Regions from separate parts of the Paenibacillus sp. J22P143 genome, predicted to be linked through region 1. Evidence: riboswitches for the same ligand, from Rfam matches in the RefSeq annotation. Region 1 holds a riboswitch; each other region holds the start of a gene.
What was found. Region 1 has a riboswitch for cyclic di-AMP ahead of AC58PQ_RS28975 (resuscitation-promoting factor). Riboswitches for the same ligand answer to the same signal wherever they lie in the genome.

Region 1 (7,931 bases):
ATGGCGAGACTAGGCATTTGGTGCGGGTTATTTGCAGCCGTGCGCACGAAGAGCCGATGACAAGCGCGCGAATTCCTCCATGCTGAGTGTTTCACCGCGACGGGAAGGCTCGATCTGAATGCTGTGCAGCAAAGCTTCCAGCTCAGGCTTGTTCTCTTTGGAAAAGAACCTCGCCGCGAGGTTGTTGTACAAGGTCTTGCGACGCTGAACGAAGGATGCTTGGACGACAGCGAAGAAGAAGTCCACGTCCGCCACTTCGACTGGCGGCGCTTGACGTACACGCAGCCGGATGACGGCGGAATCTACGTTCGGCTGTGGCACGAAGACGGTGCGAGGCACGATGGTGACGAGCTCCGGCTCGCAGTAGAACTGCACGGCAATGCTAAGGCTGCCGTAATCCTTGGTGCCTGGACGAGCCGCCATGCGGTCGGCCACTTCTTTTTGGATCATCACGACGATATTCTCCAGCGGAAGCTTCTCTTCGAGAAGCTTCATGATGATCGGCGTCGTAATGTAGTAGGGCAGGTTGGCGACGACACTGACGCCCTCCACGCCTTCGAAATGCTGCTGGAACAGCTCCTGCAGGTTCGTCTTCAAGATATCCCCATGAACGACTGTAGCATGGGGGTATGGCGCCAGCGTCTCGTCCAGAATAGACAGTAGGCGCTGATCGATCTCGACGGCCAGCACGCGGCCAGCGAGCTTGGCCAGCTGCTGTGTGAGCGCGCCGATGCCGGGGCCGATCTCGAGCGCAGCCTTCGTAGGCCCTAGCTCAGCGGCCATGACGATCTTGCTCAATATATTTTGATCAATCAAGAAGTTCTGGCCCAAGCTTTTCTTCAGCACGAGGCCATTTTTCTTAATAATTTGTTTCGTTTTACTTGGTGTAGCTACATCTTCTGCGGTTACAATCACTTCTTGCCCGGATATCGTCATAGGATAGACCTCGTTATCTATAGGTTCTCGTTCTCATAATTAAATTTGATTCAATTCAAATGCTCGAGCGCCGCTTCGAATTCCTCTCGCGAAATCTGAAACATCGCGCAGCGCTTATAAAATTGCTTGCCATTGCAATAACCAATGCCTAAGGCGTTGCCTACGGCCAAGCGGCGTGCCGCCGCATCCGGATGAACGATAAGGCCCGCACCGATCAAATCCTCCATCGTCAGCTGAGAGACCGCTGCGTCGTACTCTGTCCGCAGGCTCTGAAGCGCCTGACGGATCGTGTCCGGCGTCGCGTTCTCGACGCCAATGTCGCCTTTATACGCAGCTTGCTCCTGCGTAATGAAGGCATGCTTGCAGCCAGGCACCTTGGCTGCAACAATTTTGCGAATCCGCTCACCCGCGTGATCGGGATCCGTGAATATAATGACGCCTCTGCGCTGCTGAGCCAGCGCGATCCGTTTGAGTACGGCTTGTCCGATGGCGGAGCCGCCCGTTTCAATCGTATCCGCCTCCACAGCCCGCCTGATAGCAGCTGTATCGTCCTTACCTTCCACGACGATCATTTCTTTTATCATCTACGTTTTCCTTCCCCAGTACGCAGAAAAAGAAGAGGGGTCTCCTCTTCTTTCGCGCGGCAGATGCCAAGCTACGTGTATTTAGTAGTGTTCCCGTCAAAACTTCCGTTTACACGTTAGTTTTGAGACGGTTTTGTAGGGCCAACCACATATACTGTGTACCCTTGTTTGGTTCCGAATTTATTCGCGTAGCCATGATCCTCGTAATATACATCGATCATCTGACCTTTCACGCCGCTGCCAATATCCTCAGCACGACGGAAGCCAATGCCTTCAATGTACACCCACCAACCCAGTGGAATCACCTTCGGATCGACGGCAATTGTGCGCCCTTCGGTTACAGTAGTCCCTGTGTAGGTTTTACCATAACCAGAGGAGCCCTCGGTTTTGCCTGTCGACGCGACGCCCGCTGAATAGGCAGTAAGTTTCACGTTTTTGAGAATTTGTTTGTAGCCGAAGGTCACACCATTCTTGGAAACCTCATCCACACTCGGTGAAGAGGCGGAGAGAACGACCACAGGATTTTTCGTGCCTACAGATACTACTTTCTTAACGCTTTCTGTTTGTACTTCTTCACCCACAACTGCTTCCGCGACTAAAACACCGTCCTCGAAAGTCTTTTCTTTCTTCTTAACCAACACGCCTTCTTTACCTTCTTGGACGACTTGCTCTTTCCCTTTAAGTAAAGATGCGTCATTCTTTTTCTCTGTCTCGAATGCGATCGTTTCAGAGACTTCCTCCGTCTCTTTGGTCACACGGACGATCTTGATTTCATCGCCTGTGCTAAGAGCGGCCGTCGGTTCGGGAGTGATACGATCGTTCTCCCCAAGTGCAATATTTAAACGTTGCAATGCACTTTCTACCGTTCTTGCAGTTGTGTAAACAGTGGTGGTCTTTCCATCAGCAGTCAATTGAATTGGTGAGGCCTGCTCGATAACAATTTTGTCTCCACCCTTGAGCTTGGTCGTAAGTGAAGCTGAAATTTCATCGTGCTCTCCAATCGTTATGGCTTGTTCATCCAGTAGGCGTTGCAGGACCCATTGCTTCGTGTGCACAATAGTTTCTTGTCCATTCACAACCACGGATACGCTCTTGGTAGCCGTTCCGTACAACAACACCAAAAACATGAAAGTCATTGCGATTGAGATTATAGCTAGGCTTAAAATCAAACGCAAGTTTTCATGCTTCCATCGCAATGCGAAGGACATGCTGGATGATCGTTTTACATGGGTCTCGCTAATTGAGATACTGCCCACTTTTTCGGTCCTCCTTCAAAGCCTCGCCGCCAGGTTACAGCATGATTAAATTTGACGCGACTAAGGTTTTTAGTTTAACTTAACATGCTCGCCATCATCAGCTTTCTAACCTCGCTGAATCTGGTCGTCCCCCCTTTTACCTATTCAACATCCTATGAATTCCGGGTCATTTTATGTCTTTTTATCTGTGTAAAACCCTGTGTGAGGACAAAAAGCCAGCAAGAAGAGGACTCTTCTCGCTGGCTTAGTTTGCATAGTGAAATACAAATAGCACGCACGACAATCGTTACCTCTCTTACGCTTACGAGGTTAGCTGACGGATTCGGACGTGAGAGTCGCCCTACGCAGACGCAAACTACTTGTTTGACGTCCATGATTCACCCCTGTTACTCTCTGCTCACTTAACCGCATTGAAATGCTCATTAAGCTTGCAGTGGTTCCCCCGTTTCCACATTTGGAACTCAGCGAATGGAAAATTGGCAAATTGGATATTAAGTTATTATGAAAAGTATATTACGCTGTTAAGCTCAACCTGTAAAGGGATTAACACCCGTTAAAAAGGGCTAAATCACTTAAATTTCGATTATTTTTCAAATATAATCCACTTATATCTACATCTACCTAACTTTAACGTACGTATACTCGATTTTTTAATGTATAATGACCAAAACTAGGCTAAAAACGCAAATTTGTTTATAATGATTCTGGAAGTATTTGATTGATAAATACCAATAATTTGCATTTAGGGAGGCAATTGAGATGGTTCCCATCTTAGAAGTAAACGCTTTATTCGGGGGATACCTACCTAACAGACCAGTTCTACATGACCTCACATTTTCGATCCGCCAAGGTGAAATGATGGGGCTAATCGGACTCAACGGGGCAGGAAAAAGTACCACCATCAAAAATATATTAGGACTCCTGCAACCGCAAAAAGGATCCATTCGCATTAACGGCTTAACTTTAGCCGAAAGTCCAATTCCCTACCGCGCTACATACGCCTATGTACCTGAAAGTCCGGAGTTATACGAAGAGCTTACGATACGTGAACACCTTGAGCTAACAGCCATGGCTTACGGCGTTTCCAAGGAGGACTACGAAACCCGTTCTCAGTCCTTGTTGGAGCAGTTTCAAATGAAAGACAAGCTGAATAGCTTCGCAAGTCATTTATCCAAAGGGATGAAGCAAAAGGTCATGATCATGAATGCGTTCCTGATCGAGCCCTCTTTATATATTATCGATGAGCCGTTCCTCGGTCTCGACCCTTTAGCTATTCGTTCCTTGCTCGAATTAATGGTTAAAATGAAACAAAAAGGCGCATCATTTCTCATTTCCTCACACATTTTGTCTACGATTGAAAAATATTGCGATAGCTATGTCGTTCTCCATAAGGGCCACATGGTAGCTCAGGGAGATTTAGTCGAATTACGCGCACAAACAGAGCTTCCTCAGGCGTCATTAGACGACATCTTCTACAAGCTTGTTCAAGGAGAACTGCGATGAGTCAACCAAAAGATACTACACATGCATTTAACACACAAGCATTATGGAAGCAGCGTTTTCAACACTATATGAAGGAATCCATGGGTTATTGGCAGTATGCCGCACGCAGTAATTTTATCGGCTTCTTGTTGTTTCTTGTCATCGTTTCTTCCTATTATTATGCAAAAACATTACAGCGACTTCCGACAGATTATCCGTACCTTTGGATCGTTCTGCTCGTACTCGTTCCACTCGTCACTTCAAGTCCCATTCGAACACTGACCCGCAGTGCCGATCGGATGTTTCTGTTGCGGATTGAGCATGAAATGGATGCCTATTTCCGAAGCAGCTTCATGTATAGCTTTTCACTTCAGGGGCTCTGGTTATTTCTCGCTTGGGTCACACTTCGTCCGCTTTATAACCATTGTTTAGGTGCGGATTCGCAACCATTTCTACTCATGTTAGGTCTATTACTTCTATTAAAAACAGCTAACCTATTAGCCAGTTGGCAGGAAGGCAGATTTGCCGCTGAACGAACAAGATTACTGTCCGTCATCTTTCGTTGGGTCGCATCCATCTCCCTCATTACCGTTCAATTTCACTATAGTAGCTTATGGGCCAGCTTAACAGCATTGCTGCTTGTATTCGTGTGGCTTTCAGCATTTCGTTCCGTTGCTAAATATGTGATCGGATGGGATTATCTGATTGCCAAAGAGAAGCAGCAGCAGGCTAGACTCTACGCCTTCTTCAATTGGTTCGTAGATGTCCCTCAGTTACCAACGCGAATAGCCCGCCGAGGTTGGATCAGCGGGCTTACTCGAACGATCCCATTTCGACAGGATTCGGCGTTTCTCTACTTATATATGAAGACATTGCTGCGCACTGAATTATTCGCGATTGTTCTCCGGCTTACTGTGTTTGGCGTATTAGCCTTAGCCGTTTCAGATTCCACTACTGCAAAAAGTGTAATTCTATTCATCGCACTTGTGATCTCAATGGTTCAACTTACGTCTCTGGAGCGTGCGCATCGGTATACATTCTGGCTCAGTATGTATCCATTGGAGTCTCAAGCCAAAGCAGGTTCCCTAGCCTATATCATCTGGTTAACTCTTACACCCCAGCTTGTCATCCTGACGATTCCGTTTATGATAGGAACGCCGATCCTATATCTCCTAGTTCCACTGCTCAGTCTTGCCTTCATTTCCTTCGCGTGCGGCGTTATTCTTCGCGCTAAGTTCAAGAAAAATATTTCACTTGAGGCCGAGTAAACGAATCGCATTATTCGTTGTAATTTCAGCTAACTCTTCCAGTGTCATCCCACGAATTTCCGCGGCAGTCTCAGCCACTAAGCGAACATACCCGGTTTCGTTGCGCTTACCGCGGAAAGGATGTGGCGTTAAGTAAGGAGCATCCGTTTCGATCAATAGACGATCAAGCGGAACCTGCGCCAGCACCTCTTTCGGTTGCACAGCATTTTTAAAAGTAACTGGCCCTCCAAAAGAAATATGGAAATTCATATCCAGACACTGCTTGGCCGTTTCCCAGCTCCCTGAGAAGCAATGCATGATGCCTCCGACCTCTGCTGCCTTCTCTTCTTTGAGAATGGTTAAAATATCTTGATGCGCATCCCGATTATGAATCACAATAGGCATCCCCAGCTTACGCGCAAGGCGAATTTGCTCCCGAAAAACCCGCTGTTGAACATCCTTCGGCGACTTATCCCAGTAATAATCCAGACCAATCTCCCCGATGGCAACAACTTTCTCATGGGAGCACAAAGACTCGATCCATTCCAAATCACCAGGCATCATATCAATGGCATCGACGGGATGCCAACCTACCGTTGAGTAAATAAAATCGTATTTCTCAGCAAGCTCAATCGAGCTCGGGATGGTTTCGCGGTTAAAGCCGACATTTACAATTCTCGTAACACCGGCATCTAACGCCCGCTGAATAACTTCCTCTTGATCATCCTTAAATTGTTCGGCATTTAAATGTGTATGTGAATCCGTTAGCATGTCCGTTCTCCTCTATGTAAATAAATATGGTGCGTTACGTATCCTTGCCACTCCTTGCTAATCTTGCTCCCCCAACATCTCCCAAACATCTGGATAGTCTTCGGCATTCAACCTTTCAAGCAGCTCTTCTGGATAGTACACATGGTGTTTCCCCATCTGAAAGCCACTAATCGACTGCACAATTTCTGAGCGATGTGTAATTTCAGTTAAGTTTTCCTTATGATCCAGCAAAAGGATTGGCAAATTATCATCATTTTCGCCAGCTCTATACACATCATAGGATTGATTCGAAGGAAAATCGATCTCCATATAGTAAGTCGGGTCGAAGCCAACCTCTCTCATCACCATTTCCATGCGCCCAATGAGTTGCACCTGATCTCCGTCGAAGGTACTGTACTTGTACAATTTACGGTCTAAGAAACGCTTGCACATATCCCCCAGCATATCATCCTTCTCTTGACTCCAAAAGGTTAGCATCGTTTGCATGACCGACTCATCGAGCAGCAAATAATCTTCCAAGGTGATTTGATTCTGTATCAGATGAAGAATCGGCTCCACCATAAATCCGAAATGATAGCCTTCCTCATATAAATGCTTGGCGCGTGCAAATATTTTATGCAAAAGTATTTCTGCGCTTCGCGTTACCGGATGGAAATACACCTGCCAGTACATCTGATAGCGAGACATGAGATAGTCCTCAACAGCATGCATACCGCTCTCTTTGACAACGATATGTCCCTTATAGGGCCTAATCACCCGAAGAATGCGCTCGAGATCAAACGTGCCATAATTAACGCCTGTAAAGTAAGCATCGCGCAGCAAATAATCCATGCGGTCCGCATCCAGCTGACTGGATACCAAGCTAACTACTATTTCTTCGCTATACGATTTACAAATGACCCCGGCCACCTTTTTCGGAAAATCAGGTGAGACCCGGCTCAGCACTTCGTTCACCTCGGTATCTCCGAGCACGATGCGGCAGGACCAGTCCTCGTGCCTTGTACCGAATGCCTTCTCGATGGAATGTGAAAACGGACCATGTCCCAAATCATGGAGCAAAGCCGCACACAAGCAGAGCAGACGCTCCTCCTTCGGCCAATCCTCATAGTGATTGCGTTCGAATTGCGAAATAATTTTCCGCGTAATCTCGTATACACCTAGCGAGTGAGAGAAGCGACTATGCTCTGCACCGTGAAAGGTTAAATAGGACGTGCCTAATTGACGAATACGGCGCAATCGTTGGAATTCCCGTGTATTAATCAAATCCCAAATCGTCTCATCTTGCACATAAATGTATTTATGAACGGGATCTTTAAACACCTTTTCTTCTTTCATGTGGTATTGACCTCCCTAATAATAGTAAATGCTTCGACATTTTCGACATATAACCCTCTAAAATGTCGTTTTTTGTCGAATTCCAAATTCCAATTTTCACACTTCTCAAAATCTCTTTTTCCAATATTTTTTAAGGGAAAGGAATTTGAAAATCGTGTAATATCCCCCTTACAACCCCTTATTCCTAGGGACATCATCGTTTTTAAGCTTGTCACAAAAATATTAAATTCGGGGATTAATTCACTCATTTTCAGCGAAAATATGGTTGACTATTTTGGGAATCGTTGGTATCATAAGTCATAAGAAAATGTCGAAACATG
Region 2 (7,931 bases), on a different contig from region 1:
CCGCTGCGCCATTTGCCGCTTTTCATATCGCGCCGCATCAGCCAGAAAGCGGTAATCGTCGTAACAAGCCCCATGACAATGACAAGCGGAATGCTCGCTTCCATCACGGAGGATACCGGTAATCCGGCTGCATCCGCTGTCAATTTAGGCGCCCCTTGAATAATGTAATCCCCAGACAGCGCAATCCCATGTCCGAAGAGGTTCATCGCCATAGCGGCACCGAGTGCCGGCAAGCCAACACGAACAGCCACTGGTAAAAGTACAGCACCAATCAACGCAACCGCAGGTGAAGGCCAAAAAAACCAAGACGTCACCATCATAATGATGCCGATACCCCAGAAGGCTAATGCTGGTGTTCTCAAAAACTTTGTTAGCGGCGCAACCATCGTTTCATTAATCCCCGTACGAATTAATACGCGGCTCATGGCAACGATAATCGAGATGATCATAATCGTCCCCATTAACTCTTTTGTCGCATAAATAAAGCTGTTAAATACACCCGATACAGAGCCGCTTAATGTTTCCGTAGCTAAAAACCCTAGTGTAAAAATACCCACCACACAAATCATCGTCGTATCTCTGCGTTTAACAAGAAGCGTAAGAATAAAGCCAATGAACACTAAATAGACCCAATGAATCGGTAAAAGTTGAATATCCATCCTGCACCACACACCCTCTCAGCCCAAGCAGCAATTGGTGCTACATTGTATGCTCGGCTAGGTATAGGCGTTCGTCTAAATTCGGGCATTTCGCCACCTTGTGGTACAATCAAAAGAACTATTTTAATGAAGTTAGGGGATTGTCCATACATGGCGAGGAATCAACGTTTACATTCAGATTCAGATTTTCAGGAGGTCATTGATCGACAGGGGGTTGTTCGTATTTTCAAAGATGACCATATCGTCGATTCCAATGCAGTTGTACTACGCTTCAGTGATACGACAGTCGTCGTGCAAACGCGCGTCAGCGATTTGACCTATTATGACCGAGCAGCTTGTGAGTTTTTTGAAATGAAAAGAAGGTAAGGCTCTGTTGTGAACGCAAAAAAGCCGCTTCAATGCGGCTCCTCACTATAGTTTCACTTTACTTTTTTATGATATAACTTCATTTTCCACATCAAATCATCTTCAGACATATACGCTGCGCCTGCATGGACTCTAAAAATCTCATTACTTCCTTTGCTATTTATCCCCTCTTTGGTCGTAAAGAAAAGTTCGATCCCCAATTCCTTTCCTACCTCAATCACGGTATCATTATAGGCACCAAAAGGGAACGCAAGTAGACGATACTGAGGTCCAAGCTCTTCCTCAATACGGTTATCAGCCGTGATCAGATCTTGTTTAATTCTTTTTCGATACTCAGCGTCGGTTTCTAATCTCTTTTCAGCTTCCAAATAAATGGGATTTGTAAGCATTGGCATTAGTGTATGGTTCGATCCCGCTTTAGCTTTGTCATGATGATCGTACGTATGAGAATAAAAACTCATCCCGTTCTGTTTCATTTCTCTCATCTGATCCCATGTTAGTCGCGGTGCCTTTGGATGATCTATGGAATCGACCACGATAAATTTGGTAGCATGAAAACCTAAGCTAAGTAATTCAGGATACGCGTGGGTATAAAAAGATTCATATCCATCATCAAACGTGATTAAAACCGCATTTTGAGGAACCTGAGCCTCATTCTTCATAAAATGAATAAAATGTTCCATGCTGATGACATTGTAATCTTCTTTCTTCAATCTTTGCATGTGACTTTTAAATCTTTTGGGGGAAATTGTAATGCCATTTTCTTTCTCATCAATGTGATGATAGGTCAGTACAATGACTTTGTCGGTATAATGGACCTTTTGTTTGCTATAATCTGTTTGAATAAAAGATAGCGTATTTACTGGATGCTGTTGGGGTGGTAGCGTTTCTAGTTCTACTTGTTGTGCTACTTGTTGTGTTACTTGTCTTGCTTCTTGTTCTGCTAGCTGCTCATAAGAAGGCACCAGTTGTTCTTCGCTAATGACTTGTTCTGGCATGATTGTCTGCTCTAAGGACTTCTGCGATGTCGTAGGCAATAATACATAGAGACAAAATAAAAAGCTAGAAACTAATAGAACAATAAACGCCACATTCGTTGGGTTTTCCAATTTCAGTCTATTCATGCTGACAACAACCCCGTAGATGAGAATATACAAATCAGGAAGATAGTAACATGAAAACGCTTTCTTGTAAACTATTTATTACATATGCTTTCTCTGTCTCAGAGGCGTAGTTACAAACAGACTAAGCATTCAAATTTTCATGTATTAAATATCATTATTATAATAAAATTAGTGCTAAGAATCGAAAATTGAGGTGAAAAACTTGCCTATAATTCGTCCAATATCCGACTTACAAGCTACTATAGAGTTGTATCAGAAATTAGCAGTTGCTGAAAGCCAAAGTAATGCTGGTGTTGATAGAAAAAGCCATGCAGATGTCATGTATACTCTAAGTAGTCTAATTCGTGGAGATAAGAAGAATACTCCGCAGTAAAAGAAAATATGACTTCGTGCTTAATTAAGTTCAATAGAAGCAAGCTGCACAAAGCGAAAACCCGCTTGCCGCAATTGAGGTATCGCTTTGATCACTCCCTCAGCGGTATCCTTCTCAGGATGATTCATATGCGCAAGTACAATGGAACCGCTCGTGGCCTTCGATATAGCCTTGTACACTTGCTCCGTGTTATACGTCGCTCCAGCATCCCCAATCACGGAGTAGCCTGCTAACTCGAAGCCAAGATCATGGGCAACAGACGCCGCAACCTCATCATAAAAAGCCGTCCCCGAACGGAAAAATCTCGGTCTTTTCCCCGTCAGTTTCTCAATCTGATCCGCATTGTCGTTCATTTCATGAATGGCTTCTTTGACGCTCTTCGTGCCCGCAATGCCATAGGCTAGCTTGCCGTTCACGGATAAGGGCCGGTGCTCGGTGCCATGATTTTCGATCTCGAACAGCGGGTTCGCAGCCAACGCGGCAAAGATGGCTGGATTCGCAGCAATCCATCTCGCATTGATGAATAATGTTGCCGGTATGTGCTCCTGAATCAAATACTGGATCAGCTTCTCGTCGTAACCACTGCCTTCCTTCCCGCCGCAGGCATCAAAGGTGAGGGCAATCACTTTGTCCTTCGTATGTAACTGTGTTTTCACACCAGGGACACGCTCTCCCCACTTTACAGGTATTACGGAGGTATAACGGTCGATCAGTGATTTCTCCACCGACGCGAAAGCTGGGATGGCCTCGATTTCTGCTGCATGAAGTGTCGGACTATCTGATATCGGATGGGATGAGTTCGTCGTGACAGGTGACTCTGTTGGGCCGCTCACAGGGGTTGATGAGATAACTGGTGGTGTTGCCGTTGCACTCAGCGGCGCGGGCGTTGCAGCAGTTGTTGTCACTTCCACACCCTCAGCACCCTGCTCCGCCTCACAGCCTGCAAGCGCTATCATCGCGCTCACAAAGAAAAGGAGGCACATCGTGCGCCCCCTCATTTGTGTTTCCGCCAATCTAATTTACTTTTCTCCAGCTGATAAGCAAAATCATTTTCAAGCCGCTTCTCTTCCGCTTTGCGAGCCGCCTCTACCTTGGCTCTTTCGGCGTCCTTCTTCGCTTGCTCTTCCGCTTTCATCGCGTCAGCCTGGGCTTTAAGTCCTTCCAAAATTTCCGGACGCAGCAAATCCTTAAGTGTTGCGGGTTTATCTTGCACGCTAGCCGCAGCTGGCGTCATATTAGCTTTCTTTTTCACCATAATAAGGTCACCTCGTCTACATGTTCTCTCTATATATTGTACACGTCTACTGGTGTAAATGATACGGTACTGTCGCAACAACGATATCCTTTTCGGCTTGAAGCTTCGAACGAATACGCGCCGCTGACTGATTATGGAGCAGACGGTGCCACCATTTCTTCGGCATGAATTGAGGGAGAATAACCATGATAGACTGCTTCTCTGACACGTGGGTGTCGATGCGCTCTATGAACTCTACCAGCGGCTTCAGGATCGTCCTGTACCGTGATTTGAACACGACCAGTCGAACGCCTGGATCCCAGATCTGCCACTTCTCCTGCATCGATTCTTCGTCCTCATCCGAGAAGGAAACATAGAAAGCGATGACGTTTGGCGAAAGTGATTTCGCATAGTTCAGCGTTTGCTCGACAGCGCGATGAATCCCGGCCACAGGTACGATAATCACGGGTTCTTTGGTACACACACGGTCTTGTGTGATATCAATACGCAGTTGGTTGGCAACATCGTCGTAATGGTGACTGATTTTGGTAATGATCCAGAGTAGAATCGGTGTCACGATAATAACGATCCAAGCACCTTCGCTAAATTTCGTGACCGAGAAAATAATAAGAACCGCAAAGGAGACGATCCCGCCTAGCCCGTTAATGAGAAGCTTCCCGATCCAGCCGGGTACGCGTTCTTTCAACCATTTACGTACCAAACCTGCCTGAGCTAGGGTAAAAGATAAAAATACGCCAATCGCATAAAGTGGAATGAGGCCGTCGGTCTTACCTTTAAAGCCAATCAGCAGCAGGCTCGCCAATACGCCTAGCGTAATGATGCCATAGTGATACGAAAGTCGATCCCCCCGGAAAGAGAACATGCGCGGGAAGTTTTTGTCTTGGGCCATAATCGACGCCAAAATTGGGAATCCATTAAAGCTTGTATTCGCAGCTAGTACTAGAATGAGCATCGTCGCGATTTGGGTCGCATAGTACATGACTCCGCGGCCAAAAGCTTGCTCCGTCACCATCGATAGAACCGATGTATGCCCGTTATGATCAGGTGCAACGCCATAGCCTAAGGCGATCAGCGTTACTCCACCGAACACGATGGCCAATAAGCCGCCTAAGGAGAGGAGCGTACGGTTTGCATTTTTGACGGAAGGTGTTCGGAAATGCGGGACAGCATCTGAAATCGCTTCGATTCCTGTTACAGCTGAACAACCGGATGAGAACGCCTTAAGAAGTACGAATAATGTTAATGAGTTCGTCGCTGAGCTTGGTGCGAATTCGATCGCATGCGTATGGAGTGAGCCCGTCAGTAAATCGAATACGCCTTTACCAACTAATAAAAGGATACAAAAGATAAAAAAGTACGTTGGTATCGCGAATACAGTCCCTGATTCAGAAGTACCTCGCAAATTGAGCCACACCATAATCCAAACTAGAAATAGCGTTAATGGCACAATATAAGGCACTGTGGAAGGAAAGGCCGACGTAATCGCCTGTACACCGGCTGAGATCGAAACCGCTACCGTTAAGGTGTAATCGATCAGGAGCGAGACACCCGTTAGTCGTCCCCATACCATTCCTAAATTTTCTTTGGTAACCATATAAGCGCCGCCGCCCATGGGGTAGGCTTCAATAACTTGTCTATAGCTCAACACGAGCAGTAAAATCAACGCAATAATGGAAATGGCAATGGGCAAGGAAAACGCAAATGCAGCAATCCCAACGGTTGCGAGCTCTAACAGAATTTGTTCCGTCCCATAGGATACAGAAGATAATGCATCCGAAGACAGGATGGGAAGTGCTTTCCAAACAGGCAGTTTCTCCGACTCAATCTCGCTCGACTTTAGCGGCTTGCCAAACACAATTTTCTTCAATGAATCACTTGTCATTTTGTGGTTGTTCCTCCAATAAAAACTAATCTCAATGAACTAATTTGGAAAATGGACGCAAAAAAACACAAGGATTGACCTTGTGTTTTAGACACATGTTCTCCTTTCTCACGATCGCTTACGAGGTTAGCTGTCGGGTTCGGGCCGCGAGAAATCTGCCCTAAAAGGTACTTGGTATCAGCACCGTTATTCACCCCATGTTACTCGTGGTTCCCCCGCTTTTCTTATCAGAAAATTAAGCGAAATATTCAACTGTTCAGGTACGAGTTGAATACTACTCTCTTCTTCCAACATAGTAAAGGAGGGAAAAAACGTAAAAAGGTCTTTTCCTGTACCCGAATCCCTCAATAATTCGCTTACATTCAGTTGATTCATTGATTATCTTCCATTCTCGTAGTGATTCAAGGTATTTCGAGCAAAATGGAAGTTGCTTTCTTCAAACATTGGTTAGTCATTAAGATGAATATCAGCCGTCTCGGGTCGCGGCTTCTTATAAAAGCCTACAATATAAGCATACATCAGCTCTGTTAATGCCTCTAAATCTTTCACTTCTACTTTTCTAATCACATATGTCATCGTATTACCCCTTGCGTTTTTATGAATAATAATACATTTATTTGAATAAATATTGAAGTTAGTGGTGGATTAGTGCAGCCTTAATGGCTCTAGTTCCTCTAGTAACTTGTCGAAAAACATCATATAATTAGACCATGCTATTAAACAAATAGAAACGGGCAAACCTTCTGAAAGGAAGCGACGCAAAGCCAACAGGTCTACGGATGGGAACATCTACGATGGCTGGGTTACCTATTAAAGTAAGCAACATACTTTTAGGCTCTCTATAAGTTTAATTCAAAATTATATTTGGAGGGTTCTATTATGAAGAAATTAACGAAACTAATGATGATGGTGATGGTATTAACTTTATCATTTATCGGGGCACAAGGAGCATTTGCAGCAACACTTATTGACCAACAAACTAATGTGAAAATAACTCAAGCATATTACTACACTACTACAAATGACATATCGTTGAAAATTCCAAACACTAAAGAGTTTTCATCAGGAAAACCAATTTGGCAAGTACAAAATCCAAACGGTACATGGTCAGATGTAGCTTATACAAATACCCCCTTATACTTTGCAGGATGTAGTTATGGTTTAGGAATAAGAAAGTATACACAAAGTATAGGACAAACTTATCGACTAAAAATGATGAATAGTACATTAAATACAAATTACTATACAGCTCCATACACACTTACTCAATTAACTGCACCAGCTTATAGTTCTTATATTTCAACTGTAAACTAAATGAAAAACTAAGCTAAATTAAAAAAGCTGAATTGTGATCCCATTCGGACCTCTCAATTCAGCTTTCTTGTCGATATGAGGACATTAATTCGGCACATGATAATTGCGAGTTGTGGATTTTTGCTTCCAAATCATCTTCTTCCAAATGAGTGGAATACCGCCGATGAGGTATAAATAGCGGGCATCGATCATTTTTTTGATAAGTGAGGCCAGACGGCCTTTCACTTTCTTGACTTTGAGTAGACCAACAGCCTCCCCCCGGCCTAGGGATGCAACCGTGCCTTTGAAATCATATACAAAAGGCTTCATTTCTTTGCCTCGAGCCGTCTGAATCAGATTCCTAGCTGCATTATAGCCCTGTTGGACGGCAATCTGCGCATTTGCGGGATATGGCGTACCCTCTGGGCCTGTAACAATCGAGCAATCGCCCGTAATGAAGATCTCTGGAAACGGATACGAACGCAAGCAGCTATCTACTTTTACCCGGCCCCGCTGAACCTCGAACCCCGCTTGCTGCAGCAAGGAATTGCCGCGAATCCCTCCCGACCAGACTACCGTGCCTGCGCGAATGAACTCGCCATTACCCAGAATTACCCCTTCCGGTGTGCATGCCTTGATCGCGGTCGATAGCTTATATTGCACGCCTTTGCGGCGCATCACTTCCATCCCGTATTCGATCAGATCCTCAGGAAGCCCGGGCGGCAGCGCCGAAGGGGAAGCTTCCACATTATAAATACGGACATCCGCAGGATCGACATCATAGGTTTTACACAGAACGGGAATGCGGTCCGCCAGCTCTCCGACAAATTCTGTACCTGTGAACCCCGCGCCGCCAACGACGAAGGTCAGATAATCCTTGCGCTTCGGAGCCATCTTGGACTTGGCAAACATATATTCAATGTGCTGCCGAATGAAGCGAACACTATTAATGCTTTTGATGGACATGGCATATTCATGC
Region 3 (7,931 bases), on a different contig from region 1:
GGACGATATTATGGTCGCTGTCTTGATGGACGGTAAGCCGATTCCGCAGCAGTTGGGTGGACCTGTGCGACTGATCGTACCCAAGATGTATGCTTATAAATCGGTGAAGTGGCTGCAAGGCATTGAATTGATCGAGAAGGAGCACATGGGCTACTGGGAGGTCCGTGGCTACGATAATGATGCATGGGTCGGCACATCAAACGGATAGCACATGTCATGTATGGATGAAGCGGTCGCTGACTTTTCAGAGGGATTTTGGTATAGTTAAGGCAAAGAATCCTGTTCGGAGATGAGGGACATTTGCCATGCAACTTATTGCCATTAATGTGGGGTTACCCCAAACGATAACCTATCATGCTAAAGAGCTGACCACGGGGATTTATAAGACGCCGGTCAGCTCCTCTTTGTATGTTTCGAAGGTGCAGATAGACGGGGATGGACAGGCCGATCTGACGGTTCATGGCGGTATTGATAAAGCCATCTGTGTCTATCCAGAGGAGCATTATGCGTACTGGGAAAATCTTAGAGGCCATAAATTGGACGCTGCCACATTTGGTGAAAATCTTACAATTCGCGGTCTGCAGGAGCATGAGATTTGTATTGGTGATACGTATGCCATTGATGACGTTATTGTCCAAGTCTCACAACCCAGGCAGCCTTGTCATAAGCTAGCAAAGCGGATGGATTGGCCAGAAGCCACTCTCCGCGTCCAGGAGACGGGGTATACGGGATATTATTTTCGTGTGCTGAAAGAGGGCTTCATCGCACCAGATTCTGAGCTTAGACTCATTGCTAAAGACGAAGCGGGTGTAACGGTTGCGTTCGCCAACCAGATTAAATATCACGATAAGTTCAACATTGAAGCGGTTAAAAGAGTTCTCGCTGTAGATGCGCTATCGGGAAGCTGGAAGCAATCGTTTCGGAAACGATTGGCTGAGCTCGAAGTATGATCACTGGCGTCATTCTTGCTGGAGGATTGAATCGCCGCATGGGCGGGCGACATAAGGCTCTCTTACCTGTGCAAGGGGAAGCCATCCTAGTCAAACAGTTAAAAGAAATGTCACGCGTTTGTGAGCAAATTATCGTTGTGACGAATCAGCTTGAAACCTTGCAGCCTGTGCTTGCGGGGGTAATGGATATGGATGTGATTTGTATAACCGACCACTATCCTCAGAAGGGTCCTTTGAGCGGTATTCATACCGCCTCCAGCGTTGCAAGTGGCACTCATTTATGGGTTGTCGGCTGTGATATGCCTTTTATATCTGCAGACGCAGCTAAGGTGATGGTGGAGATATGCCGTGACACGAATGTGGATGCGGTGATCCCAGAGCTTGCAGGGCGTTTGCACCCGCTCCATGGGATCTATGCCAGAGGTGTTGGGCCCGAGGCTGAGCTGCTGATCCAACAACAAAACTATCGTTTGATGGGGTTGCTAGATCATCTGGATTGGCAAGCAGTCAGTTTAGATTTTTTCGTGCAACGTGGGCTCCGAACGAATTTCGCCACGAATATTAATACACCTGAAGAATATAAAGTTATGTTAGATAATCTACCATTGTGATTCGTATTTTTAGATAAAATGCTATGGAATCTAGGATTTTGTTAGAAAATATGCCATAATGGACGGAGAGAGAAGGTGAACACCTATGCCAAAGCTGCTATTGGATCGTTTTGGGCGGATGCATGATTACCTGCGCATCTCAGTGACAGATCGTTGTAATTTGCGTTGTGTCTATTGTATGCCTGAAGAAGGAATGGAATTTGAACCGGATGAGAAGCTGTTAACTTTTGATGAAATCACAGAAATTGTCCGTGTATTAGCAGGCCTCGGTGTTCGCAAATTGCGTTTAACCGGCGGAGAGCCTCTGGTTCGTAAAAACCTGGATCAACTGATTGGGATGCTGTCACAGATTCCCGGTATTGAAGATATAGCATTGACTACGAATGGGATTTACTTTGCGTCGCGGGCTGAGAAGCTTCGGGCAGCAGGGTTAACTCGTGTAAATATTAGTTTGGATTCTTTAAAAGCAGATCGGTTCTCGATGATCACGCGCGGCGGGGATATTCGACGTGTGTTAGCCTCCATTGAAGAAGCCTATCGTGTAGGCATTATGCCGATTAAGCTGAATGTGGTACTGATGAAAGGCATTAATGATGATGAAATCGCTGATTTCTTACAAATGACGATAGATCGCCCGATTCAGGTGCGGTTTATTGAATATATGCCAATCGGTCATAAAGACGAGGATTGGAAAAGCCGTTACCTGTCTCTTACGACGGTTCTGGATCGCTGCAAGGAAATGGGCTGGGAAGCTACAGCCTCTGACGCTGTTTATGGCAACGGACCCGCACAGAATTATCGCATTGAGGGCGCATTAGGCTCATTCGGCCTTATTCATCCGATCAGCGATCATTTCTGTGAAACTTGCAATCGCTTGCGACTGACAGCAGATGGCAATATCAAGCCTTGCTTGTATTGGTCAGATGAATTTAATGTACGAAAATATATTGGCGATGATGCAGCGGTGGAAGACTTGTTCTTCCGCGCGTTGGATATTAAACCACAAAATCACGAGATGGCTCAGGCACTGATGAATGAAGACCAGTCACATACACCAACTAATCGACGAATGTCACAGATCGGCGGATAGCTAGCGTACAGGGGAGGCACGGGGAGCAAGTGAACAGCGAAATGAAGCTTAGGTTTGGCCGTAAGGTGATCTCGGTCGAAGAGGCGCGAGCCACGCTTTACGAATACGTTAAACCCACAGAGACGGAGACCGTTTCGCTGCCGACATCCTTCGGTAGAAGCTTGGCGAAGGACATTTATGCGGATCATGCTGTGCCACATTTTCGCAGATCGGGCGTGGATGGGTATGCTGTTCGTTCACAGGATATCGCCAAAGCAACACCGGACATCCCGGTTGTTTTACAGGTGATTGAGCGGATTCCAAGCGGTACCATGCCACAGCAAACGATTCAAGCTGGGACGGCTGCTCGTATTATGACGGGGGCGCCTGTTCCAGATGGCGCAGACACTGTTGTGATGCTGGAGATGACGGACTCCTTGCAGGATGAGTTATCCTATGATGCCAAGGTAAGGATTAAGAAAAATGTGCAAGCTGCAAGTAATATCACCCCGATCGCTGGTGAAGTTGCTCGTGGGGAATTCGTGATCGCACGTGGGACTCGGATTGGCCCGGGAGAAGCCGCAATTTTGGCGACATTCGGGTTCTCATCGGTTGAGGTGTACCGAAAGCCAAGGGTGGCCATTTTCTCAACAGGTTCGGAGCTTTTACAAGTTGAACAGGAGCTGCAGCCAGGTAAAATACGTAACAGCAACAGCTACATGCTGGCGGCACAAGTGGAAGAAGCAGGGGGTTCAGCGATGATCATGCCGGCACTCTCTGATGATCCCCAGCAAGTGGAAGCGGCACTTGAGGCCGTGCTGTCTGATGTCGATCTTATTCTGACTTCTGGCGGTGTCTCCGTTGGCGATTTCGATGTCCTCGTTGATCTATTTGGGCGTTTCGACGGCAAGCTGTTATTTAATAAAGTCGCGATGAGGCCAGGTACACCGACGAGTGCTGCGTTGTGGAAGGGCAAGCTGTTAATGGCACTGTCCGGTAATCCTGGAGCATCCTTCGTAGGCTTCGAGCTATTTGCTAAGCCGATTATTAAAGCGATGTTGGGGAGTCAGAGTCCTGTGGCGGAAGAGTTTACAGCTTTTCTGGATGTTCCGTATGATAAACCCTCCGCCTATCCGCGTTATATACGGGGGACAACACGAATCGAAGCAGGTTCCGTATGGGTTAGACCAGCTGGCATTGATAAGTCGAGTATCATGGTGTCGATCAAAGATGCAGATTGCTTGATTTGGCTGCCTGCAGGAGGGCAAGGCTTTCAGCGTGGTGATGGCGTGAGGGTTTATACAACGAGATAGCGTACTGAACTTATATTTTTTATACATGAAATTATATAACCTATATCACCACAAGTTTGGCGCTAACAAGTGTAACCGTCTGTCAGGAGGGTCATCTGTGGCGTCTTTTTTTTGCAACATGACTTAATGTCGGTGGCTGAGGACGATAAGCTCGGAAGACGCGCTTAAATTCGGAGACTATATGTAGCCAGACGAGATCGCCTATATCAGCGAAATTCAGGAGCTGACACGACGAATGGCACGAGTGGTATTGATTATAAATGAAAAGCCCGCCTGCTGAAGCTTCAATTTAGAAGCATCAGCAGGCGGGGCCATTTCAAGGGGTCCTAATAGAATGTAGCGAGAATGATTACCAACAGTACATAAAGAACAAGAATAATGCCTGCAGAACTTCCGTATCCTGGCGTTCCACAACCAACTACAGCTGACATAGTATCCCCTCCGGTTTTGAATTAATGTGGGTTAAACACTATATAACATATGTAGGGGAGATACCTATTGATTGGACGAATGCCCTTATGAAACCGGATCATTCACCTAAGAAAAAAGCTGCACTTGAGCGTTTCTCAAGGCAACTCCTTCAACATCTAATTAGGAATTTGATACACTTTAATTTTCTGGATCCCAAAGCTTTGTAAGGATTTCCTCGAGCCTGGGATAAAGATGTCCATTCTCTTTCCTTTAATGGCACTGCCAGTATCCGTCGCAAACACGTACATACCGCCTTTAGGAAGCCCACTAAACGAATAACCTTCAATATAAAGTTTGGTACCAAGTGGAATCACGGATGGATCTACAGCAACGGTGCCGATCGCAAGTGGGTTACCCAAATAATCCAAGGCACCATAGCCGCCATTTTCAGAAGGATCTGCCGAATAAGCTGTGGATTCAAATAATTGATAATCCGGTGCATGATCCTTGCCATCTTTATTTAAGATCGCTAGATTGCTGCTAGCATCCCACTGTACAGGCACTCCTGCAGCGGCGGAAAGGAACCGAAGCGGCACGTATACGCGCCCATTCTGGTATTGCGATGCTGCGTCCAAGGTGACGGGGGCATTATCAATGCTGGCTTCTTTTTGACCGGAAACCAAGGAAATCGTATTTTTGTCGTTAGTTAGTGTCACCTTGATTTGATTTCCATCTTTTTGCCAATCCACGGTATAACCAAGCTTCTCCGTTACGAACCGCAGCGGAACCTGCGTGGAGTGATCGCCATCCAGAAATGGCTGTGCATCAGGGAAATGGATCAGGTCATCATTGACTTGCACTTTCACATCCATTTCAGCTGCTTGAGCCGTAAATGGGGAAAGAAAGCCCCCTGCCAATACCGTTAGTGAAACAGCAAGGCTAGTTAACCCTTTAGTAAGCTTATTCAATTGGTAATCCTCCTTCATGAGCCTTCGAGGTTAGTTGACGGGTTCGGGAAGAAGGTTCTCCCTAGTCTGCTTCAAGCTGAAGCAAATATTCACCCCAAGTAATTCGTCCCCCGTACCAGTACCTTATTTATGTACTAGACTCGGCTTTAAATAGTTTATCATCGCGGGTAGGCTGGAACAACGACCAATATATGGGTGAGTAGACCACATACTAGACTTAGGTCTAGGTTCAAAAACAGTCGATAGTCGGTTTTAGACTTTCTGGAATTGAGCTACGATAAGAGTATGATGAAGGATGAGGGGCGATTTGACATGAACAATAAGAATCGGGAAATGGATCCTACTAATATATTTGACCGTATTGGCAAAATGGCAGAAACCGTCTGGCAGGAGACGATCGGTAAAACAACACCAGGTACTGATGACGATGATGGCACCATTGCCAAGCTTGAGGAGCGCTATGAAGTGGCGCTTCAGGCAACGATTGCGCTGCGCGGTCACATCGCGCGAGCAGAAGATATGGCGAAGCTGCGGGGCGAGCAAGCCGAGCTGGCGATGCGCGCTGGCGAAGAGGATCTCGCGCGACTCGCGCTGCAAGAGAAGCTGCGCGAGGAAGCCGCTAGCGAGCACTACCGCGCGCAGTACGCGAGCAGCCAGGACTTGTGCCTGGCGCTCGCAGAGGAACTGCGCGGGCTGCGTGCGGGGCACGCAGCCAAGAATGTGCAGCCGCATGGCGGGCTGCACGGCAAAGAGGCTCGCGACACATGGCGCGAGCTGGAGGTCACCGGCCGCGAGCTCGGCCGGGAAGCGCTGCAGGGGCTCCGCGTAGCGGGCCGCCTGTCGAAGGAGACATTGAAGGAAGCCGGAGGCAACCTTCAGCATGAACTGCGGTTGCTGCGCAGCAGGCTGCAGCACGAGTGGCAGCAGGAGCAGCGCGCTCGCGATGAGCGAGAACCGCGCGACAGAAAATAGTCATGGAAAGTGACCTCCACGAAAGCAAAGCCTTGCGGGATAAGGATTTGCATCTTGGAGGTCGTCCATTCTTATGGTATGCTAGGAATCGTATGAACGGAAGATATGGAGCAGCAGCCAGCCAGAGGAGGTGCATCGATGGGAGAGGAAACGAAAAATAATCGCAGCCGGAATACAGCGCTTGTGCTGATTGGAGCCGGTGTTTTTTTGCTTCTGGATCATACCATAGGCTTTTTTCCTATTCTGGCCGTAATCCTTATTCTACTCGGCATTCATCGGGTTCGTTCACGCAAAGAGCGCAAGGGATATGTGCTGATGGGGATCGGTGCTGTCATATTATTTGGTGACCATCTGACAATTGCGATTGCGGTAGTGTTGATTTCATTAGGTTTATTCTTCATTCGATCCAAGCAAGTTCATAAGGATGATTCGTATACACAAAAGCAAAAGATCGTCGATAGCGTTCGCCTTGGCCGAGAGCCTTGGATTCTGCGAAATACCTCGACATGGTACTTGGTGGGAGAAACGTATATTGATCTCTCGTTGGCCATTCTAGAACAAAAGGAAACAACAGTCATCCTACAGGGCGTTGTAGGAGATATTGATATAAAGGTTCCCGATGATATCGGCGTTTCCGTTACAGCTTCTGTCATGTTCGGTCAGCTTCATGTAGCCGAACAACGTGAGGCAGGTGTGATGAACAAAGTGGTGTGGCAATCGGAGAATTATCAACATTGCGACCATCGGGTGAAACTCGTGCTCTCTTTCATCGTAGGAGATATCAAGGTTAAAGTATTGTAACGGCTGGAGGGGGTACATCACCAAGTGGACGGCTACAAAAGACGATTAACGAATATGATATGGCGCAGCATGGGGGAAGCTATCCTCTTTAGCTTCGCTGTTTTCGGTGCTATGCTATATTTCTTGAATTCAAGACATTTGATCGAGCCCTTTACCAGCTGGCAGCAGGGTGTCAAATTCTCGTTCATGGCCTTGTTGATACTGGGTGTGATTGGTGCTGTCTTCGGTTACTGGAACAGCTCGAAGGTTACACGTAGACTAGAACCAATGATGGAGACGATGATATTATTAGAAAAAGGTACATTTGCCCGAGAAGGCTTCCAAAACGGGGATGATGATGAAATTGGACGATTGGGCGAACAACTCGGCCGTATTATGAAGCGATGGGAAGAGCAGGTGACTTCGCTCCAACGGCTGTCGAATAGTAATGCTGAGCTTACCGAGAAAGCCAAGCTAACCGCGGTCATTGAAGAGCGCCAGCGTTTGGCACGCGAGCTGCATGATGCGGTAAGTCAGCAGTTGTTCGCGATCTCGATGACAGCAACAGCGGTAGGACGGACGTTGGATAAGGATTTTGAGAAAGCAAAGCGGCAAATTCATCTTATTGAAGAGATGGCGTCTGTCGCCCAATCAGAAATGAGAGCCTTATTGCTGCATCTGAGGCCGATCCATCTCGAAGGAAAACGATTATCCGAGGGTCTTGTTGAGCTCTTGAAGGAGCTGGCAGCCAAGGTTCCAATGGCGATCAGTTGGGATATGGATGAGGAAATCCGCTTGAACAAAGGGATCGAGGATCATCTATTCCGAATCGTACAAGAAGCGCTTTCGAATGCGCT
Region 4 (7,931 bases), on a different contig from region 1:
TGGACTACCGGACTTTTTCCTGATCGTGCTTATACAATTGGCGGCAATTTACGCGACTAAGCTGTTAGGGCACTATGTTTTGCTCATCGTTCAAGTGGGGGACAGAACACCATTTCTTATTCCTTTCCTTACGATAGCCCTGATTCCGTCCGTTACGATTTATGGGACATTCCGTGTAGCCATTGCACGTGAATTGGGGCAGGATTACGTTGTAACCGCAATGGCCAAAGGATTGACGCGACGTGAGGTGCTCTTTTCGCATGTGCTGCGGAATGTGATGGAGGATGTGTTGGCTATTTTGCCAAGAGCTACGACATTAGCTCTAGCCAGTATGGCTGTCGCGGAGGCGATTTGTGGCATTGGGGGCTTGGGAGGCTTCATCATATTGCCGATCTACCAAGGGATTACCTCCATGTCCGCGATCTGCGTGGTGCTTGGATTGGTTGCGATGGCCTTTCATGTCCTGTATGCGCTATTGCGGAAGCGGTTCGTGGTACGTGCGGAGGAGGTGGCTAGACCATGAGAAAACGTCCGACTACCGCTTTTTATGTATCGATCGCTTTCCTAGCCATCTTCCTGCTTGTGATGGTGTTCGGGGGCTGGATGAAGCCGCATGGCATTACGCCAGAGGACAAAATCAACATGATCCAATATCAAGAAGACGGTAAAACCAGATACGCAATCCCGCCTTATGCACCTAACAGCACGTTCTTGCTCGGAACGGATCATCGAGGCTTCGACATGCTCAGCTTGTTATTGAATGGGTTAAAATACACACTTGGCACGGCACTTGCGCTAACCTTTCTTCGATTGGCTATGGCGTTGCCATGGGGATTGTGGAGCGGGATGACGGGCAGGGGCCGAGGCCTTCTCCGATCCTTACAGTGGGCGGTTGCAGCGGTACCGGCATTTATTTTCCTCTATCCGCCACTAGCGGGAATGTATTATGGGCTGAGGCTTGATCTCGGGGCCAAAGCGGATCCACACAACAAGCTGTTGTTCAGCACCACCTTCGTAATACTAATTACACTGATTGGCATGTTCCCATTAGCACATCAGGTCGCAGACCGTACGCGCTACTATAGCGGCAAAATGTTCATTGAAGCGTCCCGCCTCATGGGCGGTTCCTTCTGGCATCGAACGCTGCGGCATATTTTCCCCTCGATGAGAAATGAAATGATGTTTATGTTCTTAAGCGAGTTCATGCAAGTGCTCTTCCTACTCGGTCAGCTTGCCGTATTCAATCTCGTTTTGGGTGGTACCGAAACGATCGGTGACTCAGAAGCCGGCTTCCAAATCAACATCAGTACCTCCGGGGAATGGTTGTCGCTGATCGCCTACGGCGCACGCTATATTCGTCTGCATCCGTGGATTATTCTCAGCGCGGGAACGAGCTTTGCCATGCTGTTCCTGTCTCTGCAATTTTTCTTGAATCAGCTCAAACGCCGCTATGGCGAGGAACGTCAGCTAATGTAATAGGGTCGAGCGTCCATCCGTAGGGTGGGGCTCGGCTTTTTTGTCGTTCTTTGACATTGAACCTGGCCGTAATCCAACTCTAACTGGAAAATCATCATTTCCAATGCCTAACGGACACAGCAGACGCTATTTTAGCGAAAAAGGAGTTCTGCAAATTCTAACGGACGTCACAGCCGTTACTCGCTTCCTTGGGGCGCCTTTTTGCCCCCAAAACTGGAAATAACGGCGCTGGAGTCCGTTACATCGGGAACCATCCTGTTTTTCCGGAAATAGCGGCTTACAGGTCCGTTAGAAATAAAGCCATTCTTCACCATTACCAAGGAGGCATCAACCATGAGTGTAACGTTCCAGACAACCGTGATGAAAGCCCACAATAAAAATGCTGCTGGGATTTCCATTCCCGAAGAAGTCATGACTTCTTTAGCAGGAGGCAAAAAGCCAAGCGTTTCCGTGACCCTGAACGGTTACACATATCGAACAACCATCGCAGTCATGGGGGGCGAATACCTCATTCCGCTTAGCGAAGCCCATCGACAAGCCTCCGGCTTAAAGGCCGATGACCCCGTCGAGGTGACGCTGGCTTTGGATCTCGCGCCTCGCACGGTTGAAGTACCAGCCGATTTTCAATCTGCATTGTCTGAAGTAGAAGGCGCTACCGGGCGGTTCGAAGCTCTCGCATTCTCTAAGCGCAAAGAATTCGTCCGACAAGTCGAGGACGCGAAAACACAAGAAACACGCCTCCGCCGGATTGCCAATGTGGTCACGCAGATGAGCGAGGTCTAATCGCAGTACGCATTTCATTTGTACCCAAGCAGTTCGACCTCTAAGCACAGTTGTCCTAGTGCCCAGACGTAAATTTCAGCCCAAGCACACCCACCAAGATCAGGACCATAAATAGGATGCGGAGCAGGCTGATCGGTTCATCGAGAAATAGCGTGCCAATGATAATGGCACCGACAGCACCGATTCCGGTCCAAGCGGCATAGGCGGTTCCGATGGGAAGAGTTTTCGTAGCCGCCGCTAAGAAATAAAAGCTAACGATCATTCCGAGTATTGTAACCACAGTGGGGACAAGCCGTGTAAATCCGTTGGAAAATTTCAATGAGATGGCCCACACCACCTCAAAAACACCTGCAATAACCAGGTATAACCATGCCATAAGTTCTCACTCCTTTAGGTTTGCGATCGATGTTGTTAGTGTCACCAAAAAAACAGAGAAAAGCCCGAGAGTCTCGCATTGCTGCGTTAGACTCCCGGGCTTTTCTCCCTCCGTGACCACAGCGTATTCGCTGTGTGTTTTCCCTTGGACCAGCAGACGAAGACACGCCTCGGAACCCTAGAAAACGACATGCCGTTATTATAGGACGGCTCACATCCGATGTCAAGTTACACATTTTGGTTGTTTGAGCGTCTTCTTTTGGTTGATGTTCTACATCCCGAGATTCCTGCCTACGCCTCCAGCGCAATCCCGTTCAGTGCCAGATGCGCACGGAACATATCCATGCCGTCCGGCTGTTCCTGCTCGGGTACCCAAGTACCTGATTCCCAAATCCTCGACAGCTTGAGTGCGCGGCTGCAATGCACGAAGCATTCCTGCACTTCGACGCCAACAGCTGCGATCGGTGACTTGCCATTCAGCTGCATCGTCGCCAGCAATTCTTCATCCTTCGTCAAATAAGCGCGGCCATTGACACGGAGCACCATTTCGACACCAGGAATGATGAACAGGAGACCGACTTGCGGGTTGGTCAGCAGATTCTGCATCGAGTCTAGTCGGCGATTGCCGAGTCTTTCTGGGAAGATGAAACGGCGTTCATCTAAGACGCGAACGAATCCTGGGGCATCCCCGCGTGGGGACACATCGCTCGAGCCATTCGTATTCGACGTGGAGAAGAAGAATAAAGGCGATTTGGCAATGAAGGCACGTGCGTGCTCGTCAATCTGATTGATAACTTTATTTGTAACCGCGGGATGCGGCTCTCCGATATCCGCTCTAATCTCATCAATAGATTGAACAATACCGGGAAATGGGGGAAGTTTGCTAGCGTTAGTATCCATGCAGTCTGATCCTTCCTCGAATAAAAAACGTGTAGTTGTTAATTCCATACTTATGTTGCCCGAGCCCGATATATATCGTATACGCTGATGTCCTCGCTCAAATGAATAAAGCCCTGCAAGCCGCTCTTACGAGCAAAGCTTGCAGGGCTTTATTCTGTGCCGAGAACATTACTTGGATTCAGCAGTTAGTTGATTGTAGATATCATCCCACAGAACACGTCTGGCTGATACATATCGCTTCGCATAATAGGATTCGCTCAACTTATTCTTAACAACACCTTGATTGGTAGCGGAGTGAACGAATTCACCATCACCGAGGTACATCCCTACATGAGAGATACCGCTGCCATCCGTGTTGAAAAATACAAGATCGCCCTTACGAAGATCACTTTTGTCAACCCAGTAGCCTTCTTTGTTTTGTGATTTGGAGCTGTGTGGCATGTCGATGCCGAACTCGCCGAACAAGTAGGACGTGAAACCAGAGCAATCAAATCCTTTGGTTGTCGTTCCTGCCCATCTGTAAGGAGTTCCAACAAGCTCGTCTACCGCATTATCCATATCGGATGCTGCGAAAACGCTTCCTACACTAACACTCAAAAACAAAACAAGACTAAAAACAAGACCAACAACTTTCTTCAACTGCTTGTCTCCTTCCGGTGCCTACGAGGTTAGCTGGAGGGTTCGGTTGAAGGTTCCCTATGATCCCTGTCTTGCAAGATCAATTCACCCGGAGTGGTTCCCCCGTTTCCCCATAAACTGAGGAATTCGGCATGCAATATTTGGTTTTTTTGATGCTAGTCCTTTTAATTCGTCATAAAGAATGAAAATCCTCTTTTTAGTTTGGAAAATAGGCTGAAAATAAGCGAAATAGTTCGGAAATAAGACAAAAAAAAGCCCCTTTCTCAAGGAAAGGGGGTGAATGCCTGCCTATTCGCTGTTTTGCTGGCTATTAATCGGATATTTTGGCTGAAAGTAGCTGATATTGGGAAGAGATGCCCCAGATCTGGATGAAAATGTGAAATAGGGGGTACAGCTGATAAATAATTAGTGCTACCAGTCCTGCCCACAGGTAGGTGGCTGTGACCGTGACCCCTGCCAATAGTCCTGTGAATAGTAAAAGGGTGATGGCAAGTCCGATAATCGGCAGCGAATGTCGAAAGAAAGAGATAACAGTCGATAAGATACCAAGCTTAGCTGCGATCGCGAATTGCACGTACATAAAGAGAAGCTGCAGGAGAAAGCCGTACACCAATAAACTAGTTATCCAAGGCAGAAGATCGAGAAGTACCTGCTCATAAGAGGCGCTGTGTCCTAGAATGTATGTGGCCTTCGGAAAGATCCAGATTAATGGAAGCAGCGTAAAGGCGATCCGGATCAGATATACAAGCAAGAACGGAAGCATGAGCTGCTTCATCCCGCGAACAAAGCGATAGCCAGCGTTCTGGTGGGAGTGTGTAAGTGAGTAGAAGACACCGCCATTCAGGAGAGGCGTAAGCAGCATGCGAGCACATAGCAGCGCAGCAAGCCACCAGAGATACGAATAGCTGAGATCTGTTTTGATCAATTGAAACTGGCCTTCAGCTAAGAAAATTTGTAAAGCTTGTTTGGGCTGCTCAGCGCCTGGAAAACGATGCATGAGGGGGACAAGTATTCCCTGCACGAGCTTATACAGGAGAATACCCCAGCCCATCTGATACAGGAATAGAATGATCGTGGCAAAAGGCTGCGCCATAGCTGCCCTGAAGCCGGATTTGATATAGGTGGCCAACGAGGTCCCTCCTCAACATTTTCTTTAGAAAACTGGCTTCGTAAGCATACGCTCAGAGTTTGTCATAAGACGTAAGTCAAGTCCTTACCAGGCGACTGAGCCGAAGATGGCTTGCAGGAGCTGAATAATGCCGAGATTCCACCGAATTTGCCACTTTGTATTTAGTTGCGTTTGATAAAAGTTGTTGATGTGCTTATTTTCTAGGATGAGTGTGTACTTGGGATCGATCCGCACCCAGTCGACAGGGGACGCATGCGTTAAAGTGAAATCGATGCTGCTTTCCTTGCCATCCCATGTTTTATCCAGCGTTGTACCATCTGCAAAGTGGAACTGAATCGGCACTTCCGGGGAGTTGCCGCCATGCTTAACGATGCGAACTGTGCTTTCATAAGCTTCAGCGCCTTTAGGCCCCTGAGCTTTCACCTGCACACGCTCGACAGAATAATCCATCATCATGCTGCCATATACATACTGATCAAAGAAATCATCCCACTTCGTTTTGCTGACATCCTCCACAACCTGCTGGAAATCCTTCGTAGATGGATGCTTGAACTGCCACCGCTGGAAATAAGTTTTCATAATGCGGTCCATCACCTTGGTGCCGACTTGCTGCTCAATCGCTTTCAGCACGAGCTTGCCGCGCGTGTACACGTTTTCTGCATACTGATCATGTCCTTTGTAGGCCCATGCCTCTTTCTGCAGCCCATTTGGTGAAGTGATATAGCTGGACTCGACAGGTAAATTAGGCACATCGCCATATTCAGTTTCCATGACTTTATCCTCCGCATAAGAGGTGAAGCCTTCATCAAGCCATGCTTCCTCGAATTCATTACTGGCGACAAGCCCATAGAAGAATTGGTGGCCGATCTCGTGGACGACGACACGTTCCAGTTCTAAATCGGGATCTTTGTCGCTGGCACCCCACGCGGTGACCAAAGTCGGATATTCCATGCCGCCGGCACCATTCCCGCCAGGGGGCGGAACAACGATTGAAAGCGTGGAGTACGGATACGTTCCGTACCACTGGCTGTAACGCGAGAGCGCCTTTTTAGCTGCGTACATGTAGCGATCCTTCAAATCTTGATGATTGGGATCGAGATATAGTTTGATTTTAACCCCAGGAACTTGTGGGGCAGAGAAGGGCTCTTCCACATAGACGAAATGAGGCGACGCCGACCATGCGAAATCATGGACATCCTCGGCATAAAATTGGTACGTCTTCATGCCCTTGTCCGTCACAGCAGGCTTAACCTGAAAGCCTGTGGCCGCCACCATATAATTCGCGGGCACTTGAATTTTCACATCATACATCCCGAAATCGGCATAGAACTCGGAGTTTCCATGGTATTGATGGAGATCCCAGCCAGGCTCCGTCCGTCCTCTTGTCCCCTTGCGTTCATAAGCGGCAACCTTCGGAAACCATTGCCCGGCCATAACGAAGTCATCCACATACCCCATTCTGGCAAAAGCTGCAGGCAGCTTAACAAGGAATTCGGTATTAATGGTCACACGTTCTCCCGGTCCTACTGGCTTAGTCAATGGGATTTTGAGCAGTGTATGGTCGTCCTTATTACCGTCATCCGGTTGCTCGAACGACATCCGCTTGGTCAGATCGTCGCCAGTATCGGACTTCACGGATAACAGCTCCATGCTGCCGCCGCTTTCGGCCTTGGCTTCATCCTCCCGCAGCTTCCCCCCGGATTCGCGCATAAACGTCGTTTTCTTCGAAGCGAATGCATTCGGATAGAGGTGGAGATAAATTTCTTTCACAGGAATGGAGCCTGGATTTTCCCACGTGAGCGTTTGTTGCCCTTGGAGCTGCTGTGTTTCTGGTGTGTAGGCAACGTTCATGTGATATTCAGCAATACGATAACTAAGTGGTGTTGAGGTTTCTAACGGTTTGCCATTATCTGCAGGCTGCATGTCCGGTGTCTTTGCAAAAGGTACATCTTTAGAGACGACAGGAACGGTCCCTCTTGGTGTGGAGGGGAGCAAGGTGTTCGTAAGTAACACTGCGCCGGCAGCAAGGAGCATGACAGCAAACCACTGTACCTTGCGGCTATTGAATAGAGCATTCATATCCATGAGATTCACCCCGCCTAAACAAGCATCTACAGCATGTATATGTAGACAACCTAGGGAATATTTCTGCGAGGGGAAGAAATGTTTAGAAATAGGAATGGCAAGCCTCCGCCTCTTGTTCTACGGGGTGACTTTCGCTACAATGAAAGCAAGTCGTCATTTTAACCTAATGTAGAGTGGAAGGTGCCCTTATGGAAGCGGATAAGAAGAAGCTAGCCTTAAATATAGTAAGCTCAAAAGTGAATCACAAAGGCTTCGGTGCAGGAGCTATTGATCTCAGTAACGTCTCCGGTATCATTATTGACGGGGATGAAGCGTATCTGGATGAAGGAACACTGCATGCCAAGAGTAAGATTGAGAAAGGGATCAAATTCTCCACGAACAAAGAGGATGTCCCGAATGGCCGTAAAGCCTGGATTGTGTGGGTAGCGGTTGATCGAACAGAAGAGGGCGCCTACTATGCGGGGATGTCCGCTTGCGAAATGTTAGTCGATACCGAAGCACGTCGCGGATGGAAGATTCTTGCTGAGCATGTGAACAAAATGGA

Region 2: linked by a shared signal. The riboswitch ahead of AC58PQ_RS17760 (APC family permease) and the one ahead of AC58PQ_RS28975 (resuscitation-promoting factor) in region 1 are both predicted to bind cyclic di-AMP.
Region 3: linked by a shared signal. The riboswitch ahead of AC58PQ_RS18930 (stalk domain-containing protein) and the one ahead of AC58PQ_RS28975 (resuscitation-promoting factor) in region 1 are both predicted to bind cyclic di-AMP.
Region 4: linked by a shared signal. The riboswitch ahead of AC58PQ_RS24020 (C40 family peptidase) and the one ahead of AC58PQ_RS28975 (resuscitation-promoting factor) in region 1 are both predicted to bind cyclic di-AMP.

Annotation. Positions count from the first base shown of each region.
Region 1 is NZ_JCAUAQ010000048.1:8,834-16,764, reverse strand. It holds gene rsmA (16S rRNA (adenine(1518)-N(6)/adenine(1519)-N(6))-dimethyltransferase RsmA) at 28-936, opposite strand; gene rnmV (ribonuclease M5) at 987-1,520, opposite strand; gene AC58PQ_RS28975 (resuscitation-promoting factor) at 1,637-2,776, opposite strand; cyclic di-AMP (ydaO/yuaA leader) riboswitch at 3,060-3,253, opposite strand; gene AC58PQ_RS28970 (ABC transporter ATP-binding protein) at 3,536-4,279, shown strand; gene AC58PQ_RS28965 (ABC transporter permease) at 4,276-5,526, shown strand; gene AC58PQ_RS28960 (TatD family hydrolase) at 5,509-6,276, opposite strand; gene AC58PQ_RS28955 (HD domain-containing protein) at 6,334-7,611, opposite strand.
Region 2 is NZ_JCAUAQ010000012.1:116,963-124,893, reverse strand. It holds gene AC58PQ_RS17785 (hypothetical protein) at 1-659, opposite strand, end outside; gene AC58PQ_RS17780 (hypothetical protein) at 810-1,025, shown strand; gene AC58PQ_RS17775 (polysaccharide deacetylase family protein) at 1,079-2,149, opposite strand; gene AC58PQ_RS17770 (polysaccharide deacetylase family protein) at 2,543-3,505, opposite strand; gene AC58PQ_RS17765 (YqkE family protein) at 3,517-3,777, opposite strand; gene AC58PQ_RS17760 (APC family permease) at 3,824-5,659, opposite strand; cyclic di-AMP (ydaO/yuaA leader) riboswitch at 5,760-5,911, opposite strand; gene AC58PQ_RS17755 (hypothetical protein) at 6,107-6,235, opposite strand; cyclic di-GMP riboswitch class I at 6,383-6,470, shown strand; gene AC58PQ_RS17750 (hypothetical protein) at 6,539-6,973, shown strand; gene AC58PQ_RS17745 (NAD(P)/FAD-dependent oxidoreductase) at 7,058-7,931, opposite strand, start outside.
Region 3 is NZ_JCAUAQ010000014.1:114,277-122,207, reverse strand. It holds gene AC58PQ_RS18960 (molybdopterin-dependent oxidoreductase) at 1-208, shown strand, start outside; gene AC58PQ_RS18955 (MOSC domain-containing protein) at 306-950, shown strand; gene mobA (molybdenum cofactor guanylyltransferase) at 947-1,561, shown strand; gene moaA (GTP 3',8-cyclase MoaA) at 1,647-2,651, shown strand; gene AC58PQ_RS18940 (molybdopterin molybdotransferase MoeA) at 2,681-3,943, shown strand; gene AC58PQ_RS18935 (YjcZ family sporulation protein) at 4,270-4,374, opposite strand; gene AC58PQ_RS18930 (stalk domain-containing protein) at 4,531-5,322, opposite strand; cyclic di-AMP (ydaO/yuaA leader) riboswitch at 5,327-5,478, opposite strand; gene AC58PQ_RS18925 (PspA/IM30 family protein) at 5,635-6,294, shown strand; gene liaF (cell wall-active antibiotics response protein LiaF) at 6,433-7,095, shown strand; gene AC58PQ_RS18915 (sensor histidine kinase) at 7,120-7,931, shown strand, end outside.
Region 4 is NZ_JCAUAQ010000025.1:22,698-30,628, reverse strand. It holds gene AC58PQ_RS24045 (ABC transporter permease subunit) at 1-523, shown strand, start outside; gene AC58PQ_RS24040 (ABC transporter permease subunit) at 520-1,476, shown strand; gene AC58PQ_RS24035 (YdeI/OmpD-associated family protein) at 1,810-2,259, shown strand; gene AC58PQ_RS24030 (DMT family transporter) at 2,315-2,635, opposite strand; guanidine-I (ykkC/yxkD leader) riboswitch at 2,725-2,827, opposite strand; gene AC58PQ_RS24025 (MSMEG_1061 family FMN-dependent PPOX-type flavoprotein) at 2,926-3,534, opposite strand; gene AC58PQ_RS24020 (C40 family peptidase) at 3,703-4,173, opposite strand; cyclic di-AMP (ydaO/yuaA leader) riboswitch at 4,177-4,315, opposite strand; gene AC58PQ_RS24015 (hypothetical protein) at 4,484-5,302, opposite strand; gene AC58PQ_RS24010 (M1 family metallopeptidase) at 5,387-7,381, opposite strand; gene AC58PQ_RS24005 (YwhD family protein) at 7,576-7,931, shown strand, end outside.